DNA from 3 places in the Mesorhizobium kowhaii genome. Region 3 is predicted to be linked to each of the others. Evidence: predicted binding sites of a transcription regulator. Region 3 holds the regulator's gene; each other region holds the start of a gene.
The links. The regulator PhoB, encoded in region 3, activates phosphate uptake and scavenging genes when phosphate is short. The targets are predictions, from matches to a motif close to TGTCATNNANCTGTCAT.
Positions count from the first base shown of each region.

Region 1: a site for PhoB is predicted at 1,270-1,286, ahead of phnC (phosphonate ABC transporter ATP-binding protein). Genes of this name have one in related genera too.
Region 2: a site for PhoB is predicted at 3,744-3,760, ahead of phnF (phosphonate metabolism transcriptional regulator PhnF). Genes of this name have one in related genera too.

Region 1 is NZ_JBHLYT010000044.1:262,784-267,749, forward strand. Features, by position in the region: gene ACFFNA_RS25405 (DapH/DapD/GlmU-related protein) at 1-434, shown strand, start outside; gene ACFFNA_RS25410 (DUF1868 domain-containing protein) at 523-1,233, shown strand; gene phnC (phosphonate ABC transporter ATP-binding protein) at 1,355-2,203, shown strand; gene phnD (phosphonate ABC transporter substrate-binding protein) at 2,296-3,204, shown strand; gene phnE (phosphonate ABC transporter, permease protein PhnE) at 3,259-4,215, shown strand; gene phnE (phosphonate ABC transporter, permease protein PhnE) at 4,319-4,966, shown strand, end outside.
Region 2 is NZ_JBHLYT010000044.1:253,793-258,758, forward strand. Features, by position in the region: gene ACFFNA_RS25350 (sugar ABC transporter ATP-binding protein) at 1-817, shown strand, start outside; gene ACFFNA_RS25355 (ABC transporter permease) at 814-1,779, shown strand; gene ACFFNA_RS25360 (zinc-binding alcohol dehydrogenase family protein) at 1,851-2,867, shown strand; gene phnF (phosphonate metabolism transcriptional regulator PhnF) at 2,970-3,719, opposite strand; gene phnG (phosphonate C-P lyase system protein PhnG) at 3,830-4,291, shown strand; gene phnH (phosphonate C-P lyase system protein PhnH) at 4,291-4,902, shown strand; gene ACFFNA_RS25380 (carbon-phosphorus lyase complex subunit) at 4,904-4,966, shown strand, end outside.
Region 3 is NZ_JBHLYT010000046.1:371-5,336, reverse strand. Features, by position in the region: gene pstA (phosphate ABC transporter permease PstA) at 1-1,151, shown strand, start outside; gene pstB (phosphate ABC transporter ATP-binding protein PstB) at 1,169-1,993, shown strand; gene phoU (phosphate signaling complex protein PhoU) at 2,033-2,740, shown strand; gene phoB (phosphate regulon transcriptional regulator PhoB) at 2,760-3,449, shown strand; gene ACFFNA_RS25735 (ROK family protein) at 3,617-4,864, opposite strand.

The DNA.
Region 1 (4,966 bases), on a different contig from region 3:
TTGCAGCCAGCGTGCGCATCAACGCCACCAACCACCCAACATGGCGGCCGACGCTGCACCATTTCACTTACCGCGCCTCCGACTATTGGGACGACGCCGAGCATGAGAGCGAATTCTTCGCCCAGCGACGCGCCAAGCGGGTCACCATCGGCCACGACACCTGGCTCGGTCACGGCTCGACCATCCTGCCCGGCGTCACTGTCGGCGATGGCGCCGCGGTCGGCGCCGGTGCCGTCGTATCGAAGGATGTCTCGCCTTACACAATCGTTGGCGGCGTGCCGGCCAGGCCGATCCGAGAGCGCTTCGATCGCCGCACGGCCGAACGCTACCAGGCGCTCGCCTGGTGGGACTGGGACCATGCAAGGCTGCGGACAGCGCTCGATGATTTCCGGGAACTGTCGGCCGAGGCCTTCCTGGAGAAATACCGGGGATAGTCGCTCACATCATTGTCATGAGCGCGCCTGTTTCATATCCCTGACACATCGCCGGGGCAGGACGCGGTGTTCCCCCCTGGAGATCGCAATGCCTGTTTCTGTCAGACCCTCGCTCGCCGGATTCTTTGCCGGCTCCAATCCGAAGCCACCGGTTCATCGCGGCACGCGCTACGACACGTCAGGCAATTTCCTGATCGAGCCCGGCAACACCGTCGTCAGCCATCTCGTCAGCGGTTCGCCCTCCGAGGCCGTGGTGCTTGCGGTGCGCGACCGGATGCTGGCGATGCCCGACGCCGACCGGCTGGCCTTCACCCCCGTCTCCAGCCTGCACATGACGCTGTTCCAAGGCATCATCGAATATCGCCGCCGGTTGCCCTACTGGCCGCATGACGTGCCGCTCGACACCAGCATCGACGTCATGACCCGCCTCTATCTGGAACGCCTGAAGGGTTTCAAGGGCTTCGGCCCGTTCAACATCAAGGTGGTCGAAATCGTGCCGACCGGCCTCACCGTCGCCGGCGCGACGGACGAGGACGTGCGCATCATGCGCGCCTGGCGCGACGCGTTGGCGGTGCCGTTCGGCTACCGGCATTCCGATCACGACAGCTACGTCTTCCACATCACTTTCGCCTATCAGATCCAGCGTCTTGCGGACGACAGGGCGGCCGCATGGCAGCAACTGTTCGATGACTCTCTCGCGCTTTTCGCGCGGCAGGCTCCGGTGATCGAGATCAAGGCGCCGGCCTTCTGCGGCTTCAGGGACATGGAGCACTTCGAGGAGTTGCTGGTGCTCGGCTGATCGACGGCAACAGGCGCCTGTGGGCAGTAACAAAACTGACATCAATCCGACACCGCAGGTTCATGGCGCTGCGCTAGCGAAGTCTTAACAGACCTTCAACGCGACTGGACTGGAAACGACCATGTCAGCCACGCTCGAAATCCGCGGCGTCACCCGACGATTTGGCAAGAACACCGCCGTCAGCGATATCAACATCTCGATCCCGCAGGGCCAGATGGTTGGCATTATCGGCCGTTCGGGTGCTGGCAAATCGACCCTTCTTCGCATGATCAATCGTCTCATCGATCCCAGCCAGGGATCGATTTTTTTTGACGGCGCCGAGGTCTCCCAGCTGCGCGGTTCGCCGCTCCGGCGCTGGCAGCGCGACTGCGCCATGATCTTCCAGCAGTTCAACCTGGTGCCGCGCCTCGATGTGCTGACCAATGTGCTGCTCGGCAAGCTGAACCATCGTTCGACCATGTCAAACCTGCTCGGCATGTTTTCCCGCGCCGAGTGCGCCGAGGCGGTCGCCGCGCTCGAGCGGCTCGACATCGCCCGCACCGCAATGCAGCCTGCCGGCACTTTGTCGGGCGGCCAGCAGCAACGCGTCGCCATCGCCCGCGCCATGATGCAGCAGCCCAAGGTGATCCTCGCCGACGAGCCGATCGCGTCGCTCGACCCACTCAACGCCAAGGTGGTGATGGATTCGCTGCAGGACATCAATCTGCGTGAAGGCATCACCGTCGTCACCAATCTGCACACGCTGGACACCGCCCGCGCCTACTGCAACCGCATCATCGGCATGGCCGCTGGCAAGGTCGTCTTCGACGGCCCGCCGGAAGAGCTCAACCGCGAGGCCGTGCGTCTCGTCTATGGCGCCGACAGCAATGGCGGCGAAATCTCCGAGGCCATCACCTCGACCAGCATCGCCTACAAGCAAAAGATCACCGCATCCGCCGGACCGCTCGAGCCCGCATTCCCGGGATATTGAGAGCGACCTGGATCGCCAGCCCGCGTCAAGGGCACCTGTCAAAATAACGAACGCTACCGGCGCGGGGCCGGAACCTACAGGAGAGATATCCAATGTTCAGGAAGATGGTTTTTAGCGCCGTTTCCGTGCTCGCCATGGCGACCAGCGCGGCCCACGCCGCCGATATGAAGGAATTCCGCGTCGGCATCCTTGGCGGCGAGAACGAAACCGACCGGCTGCGCAACTACCAGTGCCTGGCCGACCACCTCAAGACCGAATTCGGCTTCGAGAAGGTCTCGCTGTTCCCCGCCGCCGACTATGACGGCGTCATCCAGGGCCTGCTCGGCGGCACCCTTGACTTCGCCGAACTCGGCGCCTCCGGCTATGCCAGCGTCTACATCAAGGACCCGAAGGCGGTCACCCCGATCCTCACCACCCAGCAGACCGACGGCGCCACCGGCTATTATTCGATCGGCCTGGCGCTCAAGACTTCCGGCATCACCGACATCAAGTCGGCCAAGGGCAAGAAGCTCGGCTACGCCGATCCGGATTCGACCTCCGGCTATCTGATCCCGCTGACCCAGATTCCGAAGGACACCGGCGCCTCGAACGAAACCTTCTTCGCTTCGACCCAGTTCAACGGCGGCCACGAGAACAATGTCCTCGCCGTGCGCGACGGCAAGGTTGATGTCGCGGTGGACGATTCCTCGGGCATCGGCGATTTCAAGAACGGCTACACCTCCGGCACCTTCCACAAGGAAGTCGCCAAGGGCGCCGTCGACCCCAACGACTTCGTCGAAGTCTGGCGCTCGGGCCTGATCCCGAACGGCCCGCTGGTCGTGCGCACCGCGCTCGGCGACGACATGACCGCCAAGCTGACCGCCTTCTTCACCGATCTGCCGAAGAAGGACCGGGCTTGCTTCGAGGGCGTCGAAGGCGGCGATTTCACCGGCTACGTTCCGGTGAAGCCGGACTTCTACAGCGTCATCGTCGAAGCCCGTAAGGCAGCCATCGGCGGCTGACGGCGAAATCAGAAGGGCGGTGTTCAAAGCACCGCCCTTTCTGTGTGTCCGATAATGACCCTTTCCGTGACAGCACCCTCCGGCGCCACCCACCAGATGGCCGATGCCTGGCGACGCCAGATATCGCTGCGCCGGCTCTATACAGTGCTCGCCGTCGGTTTGCTGCTTGCCGCGATGTTCGCGAGCATGTGGTTCGCCGACGAAGCCAATGCCGGGCACTTCTTCGACCGGCTGCCGCACATTCTGGATTTCCTGAGCTGGCTGGTCCCCAAGGATTGGAACGACGTCTGGCGGGCGCTGTTCGACATTGCCTCGCCGCATGACACCGGCACCCAGGAATTCAACTTTCCGCTCGGCCGTGTCTATGTCTGGGGCGGGTTCTACATCCCTGAATATTTCGAGCTCATGCTGACCACGGTGAACGTGGCCCTGGTGTCGACCTTTATCGGCTTCATCTTCGCCGTGCCGTTTTCCTTCATCGCCGCGCGCAACCTGACGCCGCATCCGGTGCTGAGGCTCGTCGTCAAGCGCTTCATGGAGTTGCTGCGCGCCTTTCCGGAGATCGTCATTGCCGGCCTCTTCGCGGCCATTGTCTCGACCGGTCCGATCGCTGCCATCATCGCCATCGGCCTGCATTCGATCGGCGCGCTCGGCAAGCTGTTCTATGAGATCAACGAGAACGTCGACATGCGCGCCGAGGAAGGCCTGAGGGCGGTCGGCGCCAACTGGTTCGAGCGGGTGCGCTTTGCCGGCCTGCCGCAGGTGCTGCCCAACTTCATGTCCTACACGCTGCTCCGGGTCGAGATCAATGTGCGCGCCTCGACCATCATCGGCGCCGTCGGCGGCGGCGGCATCGGCGAGGAATTGAAACTCTCGATCTCACGCGGCTTCGGCGCCAAGACACTGGCGCTGGTGCTGCTGCTGTTCACGACCATCTTCATTATCGACCAGTTTTCCGCCTGGCTGCGCCGCAAGCTGGTCGGCGAACAAGCCTTCCTGATGGGTGCTTAGCCATGATCCCGAAAAGTGGAATCCGGTTTTCGGAAAAGATCATGGCAAGACCAAGAGATAGAGCCCCATCCCGGCTCTATCGGGATGGATCAGGCTCTTGATCATGGCGACGATGACCGCCGACGAAATTCGGTCGATCGAGGAACGCTACCCGCAAGTATTCCAGCGGCCGCTGTACAAGCGCTTCGCCCCGCTGTTCCTGTTCGTCGGCATCCTGCTTTACCTCATCTATGCCTTGTGGTTCTTCAGCCTGCCGCTAGTGCTGCGGGAATCGCACTGGGAACGCCTGCCACTCTTCCTGTCACAGTGGGTCAGCTATGACCTGCAGCCCGAGTTCCGCCTCGACCAGCCTGAGATCACGCCGAAATACCCGCGCTTTTCCGCGCTCGGCGAGAACCCAAATCCAGACTGGGTCATCAAGAACGCGGAAGGCACCTTTAGCGTCCTGATTGACGGCCCCGGCAAGTCCGTCACCTTCGACAAGAGCAAGGCGACGATCGTGGCCAATGGCGAGACGGTGCCGGTGTCGCTGACCGACGGCAAGCCGGTGATCTCGGGCCCGGTGCCGGACTGGATCACCGCGCATGACGATGAGGTGGTGGCCAAGATGGGCTTCGCCGGCGAAGTGCGCGTCACCGTCGACCGCGTCAAGGTCCGCAAGCGCTTCCTCGGCTGGGCGAATTTCGTCTTCGACACGCGCTCGCCCTTCTTCGGCAAGTCGGCCGGTGAAGTGGCCTCGCTGATCGTGTCC
Region 2 (4,966 bases), on a different contig from region 3:
CGAACTGGTCAAGATGATGATCAACCGCTCGATCGAGCAGGTCTACCACAAGGAGCATTTCACCCCGGGTGCCGCGATCATCGAAGCACGGAACCTGTCCGGCAAGGGGTTTGAAAATGTCTCGATGACGGTCCGCGCCGGCGAGATCGTCGGGCTCTATGGCCTGATCGGTGCCGGGCGCAGCGAATTCGTCACCACGCTCTACGGCCGCCACCGCAAATCGGCAGGCCAAATTCTCTGGGAGGGCAAGCCGGTTCAGGTCAATTCCGAGCACGACGCGATCAAGCTCGGCATGGCGCTGGCGCCGGAAAGCCGCCGCGACCAGGGTCTTTGCCTCAACCTGCCGGTCGGCCTCAATCTCAACCTGCCGATCTACAAGCGCATCTCGAACAATTTGCTGATTTCGAGCGCGCAGGAGAAGACGCAAGCCGACCGCCAGATCGCCGACCTCCGCATCAAGACACCGACACGTGGCGCGCTGGCTTCCAGCCTGTCGGGCGGCAACCAGCAAAAGATCGTCATCGGCAAATGGCTGGCCCACGGCGCCAAGCTGTTCATCTTCGACGAGCCGACGGTTGGCGTCGATGTCGGTACCAAGGCCGAGATTTACCGCCTGTTCGGCGCGCTGTTGTCGAAGGGCGCCGGCATCATCCTGATCTCGTCCTACCTGCCGGAAGTCTATGAGCTCGCCGACACGCTGCATGTGTTCCGGCGCGGCAAACTGGTGGCAAGCCATGGCTTTCGCGCCGCCAGCCACGAGGACATTCTCACGCAGGCGCTCGCCGAGAAACAAGAAAAGCTGGGAGGACAGATATGAGCACCGAGGCGATTGCTGTCGAAAAACCGAAGCGCAACTATAACGTCCTGTTTGGGCTGACGCTTTTGGCGCTGCTGGTGCTGCTGTGGATTGTGCTCTCCGTGGCAACGCCAAGCTTCGCTTCGGGCAACAACCTCGCCAATCTTTTGCGCCAGGGTTCGATGATCGCCATCATGGCGGTCGGCCAGACCTTCGTCATCATCACCGGCGGCATCGATCTGTCGGTTGGCGCCGTGGTCGGCTTCGCCACAGTCGTCGTCGCCATGATGATCAATGCCGGCTTTCCCATCTGGCTCGCCATTCTGGTGACGCTGCTGGTCGGTGTTGCCATCGGCATGTTTCATGGCTTCGGCATCGTCAAGATGGGCCTGCCGCCCTTCATCATCACGCTGGCGACGCTGACCTCGCTGCGCGGCATCGGCCTTTTGATGACCAACGGCAATTCGATCAACATCAACAGCGACACCTTCACGGCGTTCTCGCGCAATTCCTTTATCGGCATTCCCAACCTGTTCTGGATGGTCATCCTGGTCGGCATTCCGGCCTATATTTTCCTCCACCACAGCCGCTGGGGCCGGTATTTGTTCTCGGTCGGCTCCAACGCCGAGGCCTCGCGTCTTTCCGGCGTCAATGTCCAGCGCACCATCTACATGGCCTACACGCTGTCCGGTCTGTGCGCGGCTTTCGTCGGCGTGCTGCTTGCCGCCCGCATCGGCATCGGCAACCCGACCCAGGCCGAGGGCTGGGAGCTGCAGGCGATCGCCTCGTCGGTCATCGGTGGCACCTCTTTGTTCGGCGCCGTCGGCTCGGTGCACGGGCCGCTGCTCGGCGCCTTTATCCTGGCCACCATTAACAACGGCGCCAATCTGCTCAACGTCAACTCGTTCTGGCAGCGCATCATCACCGGCGCGCTGATTATCATCATCGTCTACTTCGACGGGCTGCGCCGCCGCGGCAAGTAGGCCGACCTCAACGATCGCCGGCCCGACATGACTGACGGGCCGGCGATTTCATGAACAGACTGGATCGAAGCATGAAAGCCGTCGTCTGCCGCTCGCCCGGCGACCTTGTCCTGGAAGACTGTCTCGCGCCGGACGCGCCGCCTTCCGGCTGGGCGCTGGTGGCTGTCAGCCATGTCGGCATCTGCGGCACCGACTACCATATCTTCGAGGGCAAGCACCCGTTCCTCGCCTATCCCCGCATCATGGGCCATGAAGTGTCGGGAACGATCGTCGAGACCGGTGATGGTGTCGAGCTTGCCATTGGCGAACCGGTCATCATCAATCCCTATCTTTCCTGCGGCAAATGCATTGGTTGCCGACACGGGAAGCCGAACTGCTGCGTCAGGATCGAGGTGCTCGGCGTTCATCGCGACGGCGCCATGTGCGAACGGATCCTGGTGCCGGCGCAAAATCTTTATCCGGCAAACGGCCTGTCGCTGGCGGACGCCGCCGCCGTCGAGTTCCTGGCCATCGGCGCGCATGCCGTGCGGCGCGCGCAGGGGCAGCCCGGTGCCCGCACGCTGGTCATCGGTGCCGGCCCGATCGGGCTCGGCACCGCCATCTTCGCCCGCATCGCCGGGCTTGACGTGACATTGCTCGACATGAGCAGCGAACGGCTCGACTTCGCAGCAAGCGAGCTTGGTTTTCAGACCCTCGACGGCTCGCGCGGCGCGGTGGCCGATCTGGTCAGGGAAGCAGCCGCTGGTGAAGGCTTCGATGTGGTCTTCGACGCCACCGGCAACACCCAGTCGGTGCAGTCGGCCTTTGCCCACGTCGCGCATGGCGGGACACTGGTGCTGGTCAGCGTCGTCAAGGACGATATCGCCTTTTCCGACCCCGAATTCCACAAGCGCGAGATGACGCTGATCGGCAGCCGCAATGCGCTGCGCGCCGACTTCGACCACGTCGCCGCCTCGATCCGCAACGGCGCCGTGCCATTGGCCAAGCTCGTCACCCACCGCACCACGCTGGCCGATACACCACGCGATCTCGCCCGCTGGACACACGAGAAATCCGGTCTGATCAAGGCCGTGATCGAGGTCGGATAGAAGCAATTCCAGGAAACGTGTGAAGCGGTTTTCCCGGGAAAAGCGCGTAGCGCTTTCCCTTGGGAATTGCGTCAGACAATCCGGCCCGTCGCCAGCGTCAGCTCATAGCGCCGACAATTTGAGCTCGACCCGCTCGGCCGGGAAGCGCGACTCCGAAAACTGGATCGGCTGGCCGTCGGGCGTGACGTTGACTGACACCGTGACCAGCACGATGGCGCCGGGCTGCAGGTCGAGGTCGGCGAGGTCGGCCGCATCGGCATGACGCGCTGACAGCATGGTCGATTGCCTGAGATAATCGTCTATGCCGAAACGTGCCAGCGACGCGGTGATCGAGCCGGTTTCCGTCATGGCGGCATCGATGCCGGCAAAACGCCTGGCCTCGAACCAGCCGGCGGCGCGCGACACCGGGCGGCCATCGGCTTCGCCGCGCGTTTCCAGCCGGATCACATCCGTTCCCCTGGCAAGGCCAAGCCCCTCGGCGACGCGCTGGCTGGCCGGCTCGACCGACGAGGTAAGCAGGACGGTATGCCGTTCCGACGCCTGCCCTTGCAGGCCTGCCGAAAAGCGTGTGCGCGCGCCGATCGGATAGGACAGCCGCTTGCGCGACAGCACGAAGGTGCCGCGTCCTTGTTCGGCCCGCAGCACCCCTTCCTGCACAAGGGCAGCGATGGCGCTGCGCACTGTATGGCGGTTGACTCCATATCGCTCGGCAAGTGCTACCTCCGGCGGCAGCGCTGCATTCTCGGCGAAATCGCCGATGGCGATCGCATGCAGGATCTTGTCGGCAATCTGCCGCCACAGCGAGACACCGCTGCGCCGTTCGATGCTGTCCGCCACCAGCTGCCCGACCATGAATTGCCCCCAGCCTTCTATCCCTGTCATCGACCCGTCATGGACTCGCGTTAGATAATAGGTATAATTGTCTATATCAATAGACAAATTTAGACAAAGGAATGTTGCTCATGCGAGGACAGGAAGCCCACGACCAGGCCGAGCGCAAGGCCGCCATGGCAACACTGGCACAATCCAGCGGCGATGACATCGTCCGGCTCTGGAACGCTACCGGGCTGCCCTCAGACGCTGAGCTGCTGCGCGGTCCCGAGACCGGCCTGGTCACCGTGCGCGGCCGCATCGGTGGTGGCGGCTCCCCCTTCAATGTTGGTGAGACGACCGTTACCCGCGCCACTGTCCGGCTGCCGTCCGGACAGGTCGGCCATTGCTATGCGCTTGGCCGCGACAAGCAGAAGGCGAGGCTGGCGGCCATCGCCGACGCGCTGTGGAAGGACCCGGCCCGTCGCGCCGAGGTCGAGACCGGGCTCATAGCGCCTCTGCGGTCGGCTCTGGCCACGGCGCATGAACGGCGCCGCGCCGAGACGGCGGCAACGAAGGTGGATTTCTTCACCATGGTTCGCGGAGAAGACTGATGGACATCGCAGCGCAATCGATCGAGGGCAGTTTCGCCGATCCGGTCTTCAACGCCCAGACCGTGTTCCGCGCCGTCATGGACGCGATGGCGCGGCCGGGCAGCGTGCAGCCCCTGCCGGCCTTCGCCCGCCCGCCGGTGCCGCTTTCGGCGACTGCCGGCGCCGTGGCGCTGGCGCTTTGCGACAACGACACCCCGCTCTGGCTCGACCCGGCTTTGCAAGCTTCCGCCGCGATCAAATCCTGGCTTGGTTTCCACACCGGCGCGCCTTTGGCCAACACGCCGGCCGATGCACATTTCGCTTTGATCGCCACGCCGGCCGAGATGATGGCGCTCGACGGTTTTTCGCAAGGTACCCAGGACTATCCCGACCGCTCCACCACGCTGATCCTGCTGGTGAGGGATCTCGTCTCCGGCGCCCCGCTGCTGCTCGAAGGCCCCGGCATCGAAACCAGCGCCACGATCGCGCCGGCGCAGATGCCGCGACATTTCGTCGAGCAGTGGAAGCAGAATATCAAGCGCTTTCCGCGCGGCGTCGACATCATCCTCGCCACCGCCGAAGGCGTCGCCTGCCTGCCGCGCACCACGCGCATCAAGACGATGGAGGCCTGAGATGTATGTCGCGGTAAAAGGTGGCGAGGCGGCCATTGCCAACGCCCACAGCCTGCTGGCCGAC
Region 3 (4,966 bases):
CGAAGGGTTACACGGCCTTCTGGCAGACGACGGTGTCGCTGCCGATCAGCTTTGACGAGAAGGTGATCGATCCGTCCAACAAGCGCGCCACCGATCCGACCGTGCTGATCAAGGCAAACTATCCAAAGCTCGCCGAAAAGGCGCTGATCGCCAAGCTCGGCATCAATCCCGACGACAAGCCGTCGACCCTGAAGCTCAAGGGCTTCCTGTCCGAAGGTGCCCGCGTCCAGCTGCGCAACATCGTCGCCGCCGATCCGTCGGTCATCGGCACGACGCGCGACGTCAACATCCTTGCCGCCGCCAATCTCGACTCCGCCTTCAAGGGCCAGATCGACCTTGGCGTCGAGGAAGCGCGCCGCAAGGTCTCCGACCAGCAGATCGCCTGGATGAACAAGCTCAGGGCGGACGGTGCGATGGCCGAGCATTTCAACACCGGCCTGTTCTCCTACGGCGCTTCAAGCCGTCCGGAAACCTCGGGCATGGGCGTGGCGATCATCGGCTCGTTCTACATGATGGTGATCGTTCTGCTGCTGGCGCTGCCGATCGGTGTCGCCGCCTCCATCTATCTGGAGGAATTCGCCAAGAAGAACCGCTTCACCGACCTGATCGAGGTCAACATCAACAATCTGGCGGCGGTGCCGTCGATCGTCTTCGGCCTGCTCGGCCTCGCCGTGTTCATCAATTTCCTCGGCATGCCGCGCTCTGCTGCGTTCGTCGGTGGCCTGGTGCTGACGCTGATGACGCTGCCGACGATCATCATCGCGACACGCGCCGCGCTTGCCGCGGTGCCGCCGTCGATCCGCGCCGCAGCGCTCGGCCTCGGCGCGTCCAAGATGCAGATGGTGTTCCAGCATATCCTGCCGCTAGCCGCCCCCGGCATTCTCACCGGCACCATCATCGGCCTGGCGCGTGCGCTGGGCGAAACCGCGCCGCTGCTGCTCATCGGCATGGTCGCCTTCGTTGCCGACTATCCAAAGACGCCCTTCGACCCGGCGACCGCGCTGCCGGTGCAGATCTACATGTGGGCCAACGAGGCCGAACGTGCCTTCGTCGAGCGCATGTCGGGCGCCATCATCATCCTGCTGGTCTTCCTCATGGCCATGAACATCACAGCGATCGTGCTTCGGCGTCGGTTCGAGCGTCGCTGGTAGAAAAAAAGGCATCTGGTATGAACATCATGACCGAACAGTCTCTTGAAAACGCAGTGGGCGACAAAATGAACGCCAAGTCGAACGAAGTGATCAAGATGCGCGGCGACAAAGTCGGCGTGTTCTACGGCGACAAGCAGGCGCTGTTCGACGTCAATCTCGACGTTCGCCTCAATCAGGTGACAGCGCTGATCGGCCCTTCGGGCTGCGGGAAGTCCACCTTCCTGCGCTGCCTCAACCGTATGAACGACACCATCGACTCGGCACGGGTGACCGGCAAGATCACGCTGGACGAAGAGGATATCTACGACAAGAACATTGACGTCGTCGAACTCAGGGCGCGCGTCGGCATGGTGTTCCAGAAGCCCAATCCGTTCCCGAAGTCGATCTATGAGAACGTTGCCTATGGCCCACGTATCCACGGGCTGGCCAAGCGAAAGGCCGACATGGATCAGATCGTCGAACAGAGCCTGAAGAAGGCGGCGATCTGGAACGAGGTCAAGGATCGCCTGCAAGAACCCGGCACCGGCCTCTCCGGCGGCCAGCAGCAACGTCTATGCATCGCGCGCGCCATCGCCGTATCGCCAGAGGTGATCCTTATGGACGAGCCCTGCTCGGCGCTCGATCCGATCGCCACCGCGCGCGTCGAGGAGCTGATCGACGAGCTGCGCCAGAACTACACGATTGTCATCGTCACCCATTCGATGCAGCAAGCGGCGCGCGTGTCGCAGCGCACGGCGATGTTCCATCTCGGCTATCTGGTCGAGGAGGGCGCCACCGACAAGATGTTCACCAACCCCGACGACAAGCGCACTCAAGACTATATCACCGGCCGGTTCGGCTGAGTGGTCCGGCGTTGAATTTTCAGGCACGAGGACTGGATCATGGGTGAACATACCGTCGCATCTTTCGATGAGGATCTGGAGCAGATCAGCCAGCTGATCCGCGACATGGGCGATTTGGCCCGCTCGATGGTCAGCGGCTCGACGCGCGCCTTGCTCAATTCGGACAACGCCCTGGCGCAGCGCGTCGTTTCCGACGACACCATCATGGATGCGCGCCAGCGCGAGCTGGACGACCGCGCCATCACGCTGATCGCCAAGCGCCAGCCGATGGCCAACGACCTGCGCGCCGTCGTCGGTTCGATCCGCATGGCCGGTGATCTCGAACGCATCGGTGATCTTGCCAAGAACATCGCCAAGCGCGTCGGCACCCTCGGCCTCAGCGTCACGCCGCGCGACCTGTCGCACTCCATCGACGCAATGGCGCAGCTGGTGCTGATCCAGGTGCAGGGCGTCATCGAGGAATATGCGGCGCGCGACGCCGAGGCCCTGGCGAAACTGCGCGCCGACGATGAGCGCATCGACGTGAAATACACCTCCGTGTTCCGCGAACTCCTTACCTACATGATGGAAGACCCGCGCAACATCACCGCTTGCACGCATCTTTTGTTCTGCGCCAAGAACCTCGAGCGCATCGGCGATCACGTCACCAACATCGCTGAAAATGCGTATTATGTTTTGACCGGCACGCAGCTGCCCGCCAATCGTCCGAAGCAGGACGAGACGGCAATGTCCGCGCCAGCGGCATGACGACAGGGGTGACCAGTCGATGATCGCGCCACGCATCATGGTGGTGGAGGACGAGGAGCCGCTAGGTGTGCTGCTCCGCTACAATCTGGAGTCCGAGGGTTACCAGGTCGAGGTGGTGACGCGCGGCGACGAGGCCGAGATCCGGCTGCAGGAGAACGTCCCCGACCTTCTGGTGCTCGACTGGATGGTGCCGGCGGTTTCCGGCATCGAACTCTGCCGCCGGCTAAGGATGCGTCCCGAGACCGAGCGTCTGCCGATCATCATGCTGACCGCGCGTGGCGAGGAAAGCGATCGTGTGCGCGGCCTCTCGACCGGCGCCGACGACTATCTGGTCAAGCCGTTCTCGACGCCGGAGTTCATGGCCAGGATCAAGGCGCTGCTGCGCCGCGCCAAGCCGGAAGTGCTGTCCAGCGTGCTCAAGGTCGGCGATATCGTGCTCGATCGTGAATCGCACCGGGTCTATCGCAAGAAGAGCGAGATCCGGCTCGGGCCGACCGAATTTCGCCTGCTCGAGTTCATGATGCGCCATCCCGGCCGCGTGTTTTCGCGCAGCCAGCTGCTCGACAATGTCTGGGGCGAGACGATCTACATCGATGAGCGCACGGTCGACGTGCATGTCGGCCGGCTGCGCAAGGCGGTCAACAACGGCCGCATGCCCGATGTCATCCGCACCATCCGCGGTGCTGGATACGCAATCAGGGAAGATTAGGGATGCGCTGATATTCAGGTGATGCCGGCCTGCGAACGGCGTCTTCCTGTGCTTCCGGTACTCACGTACTGGAATGTACGCTCCGTTCCGGTTCTCGGAATCCACCATTCTCGGCGCGGCCTGACCTGAATCTCAGCACATCCCAAGTCCGCGTTCTTCGGGCAAATTCAAGCCACGTTCTTGCCGCCGAGGCCGGATCTTGTCTGCGTGCCGGGCGCGAAAATCTCCTGGTCGACGAAGGTCAGCGCCCGCATGGCGCAGCCTTCGCGGATCAGTGGCAGTTCGTTCGGTTCGGTGTCGAAAGAAATCGATTTCGAATGCTGGCCGCCTGCGGTCTGGGCAATCGCCTCGCGCAATGCCGGCTCGATCAGGTCGAAGGCGGCGGCGCTGACACCGACCATGGCGACCGGCGCCGGATCGATCAACGCGAACAGGCTGCCGAGACCGTAGCCGAGCGCTTCGCCGGCCTTGCGGTAGGCCTCGCGCTCGGGTCCGTCTCTTTCGCGGGCCGCGGTTGCCAGCGCGCGCATGTCAGCGTCACTGACATCGGCCACTGGTTCTGCGTCCTCACTCATCTGCCTTGCGTTGCGCCAGATGGCGTAGTTGCCGGCATAGGCCTCGACGCAGCCGCGCCGTCCGCAGCGGCACAGCGCGCCGTTCGGCCGATGGATCATGTGGCCGAACTCGCCGCCCGAGGAATGGGTGCCGGTGAACAGCTCGCCCTTCAGCACCAGGCCCATGCCGATGCCGTGCGACAGCAGGATGGCGATGAAGTCGTCGCGGTAGCGCTGGGGATCGCGCCAGCGCAGCGCTATCGCCATCATGTTGCAGTCGTTTTCCATGGTGGCGGGGATGCCGAATTCGTCTTCGAGTATGTCGGCGAAGGCGATATCGGTGTGCGGCGTGATCGGCGACCACAGCATGGCGCGGGCACGCGTGTCGGTGATGCCCTGGATCGCCAGCGCGATGCGGGCGACACTGCGGACGTCGAGGTCGGGGTCTTCGAGACGGCGCCGCACGATGGCGACGCATTCACCGACCAGCGCGTCGCGCGGCATGGTCAGCGTGTCCAGCCGGCGCTGTTCCTCGGCGATCACCTGGCCGGCATAGTCGATGACGGCGACCGAGAGGAAGTTCAGCGACAGCACCACGGTCATCACCGCCGCCGCTTCCGGATTGAGGCCGAGGCCGACCTGCGGCCGGCCGCGTTTGAGCGAGCCGGCCTCGCTCGGCTTGCTCTCAGTCAGGATGCCTTCGCCGATGAGGTCGGAGGAGATCGCCGATATGGTCGAATGGCTGAGGCCCGTGGTCGCGGCGATCTCGGTGCGGGACGGCTGTCCGGCGCGGCGCACGGCCGCGATCACCATCGCCCGGTTGCGGCGGCGCAGATCGTCGTGGCGGATTCCGACCGACATGCTTTTTCACATCCTCCCGGCCGCTGTAGCCTTTCGTGCCCCCCGAAGGCCATCAGCGATGGGCCAAATTCTGGCAGAAGCCTGCCATCCTGTCATTATTTA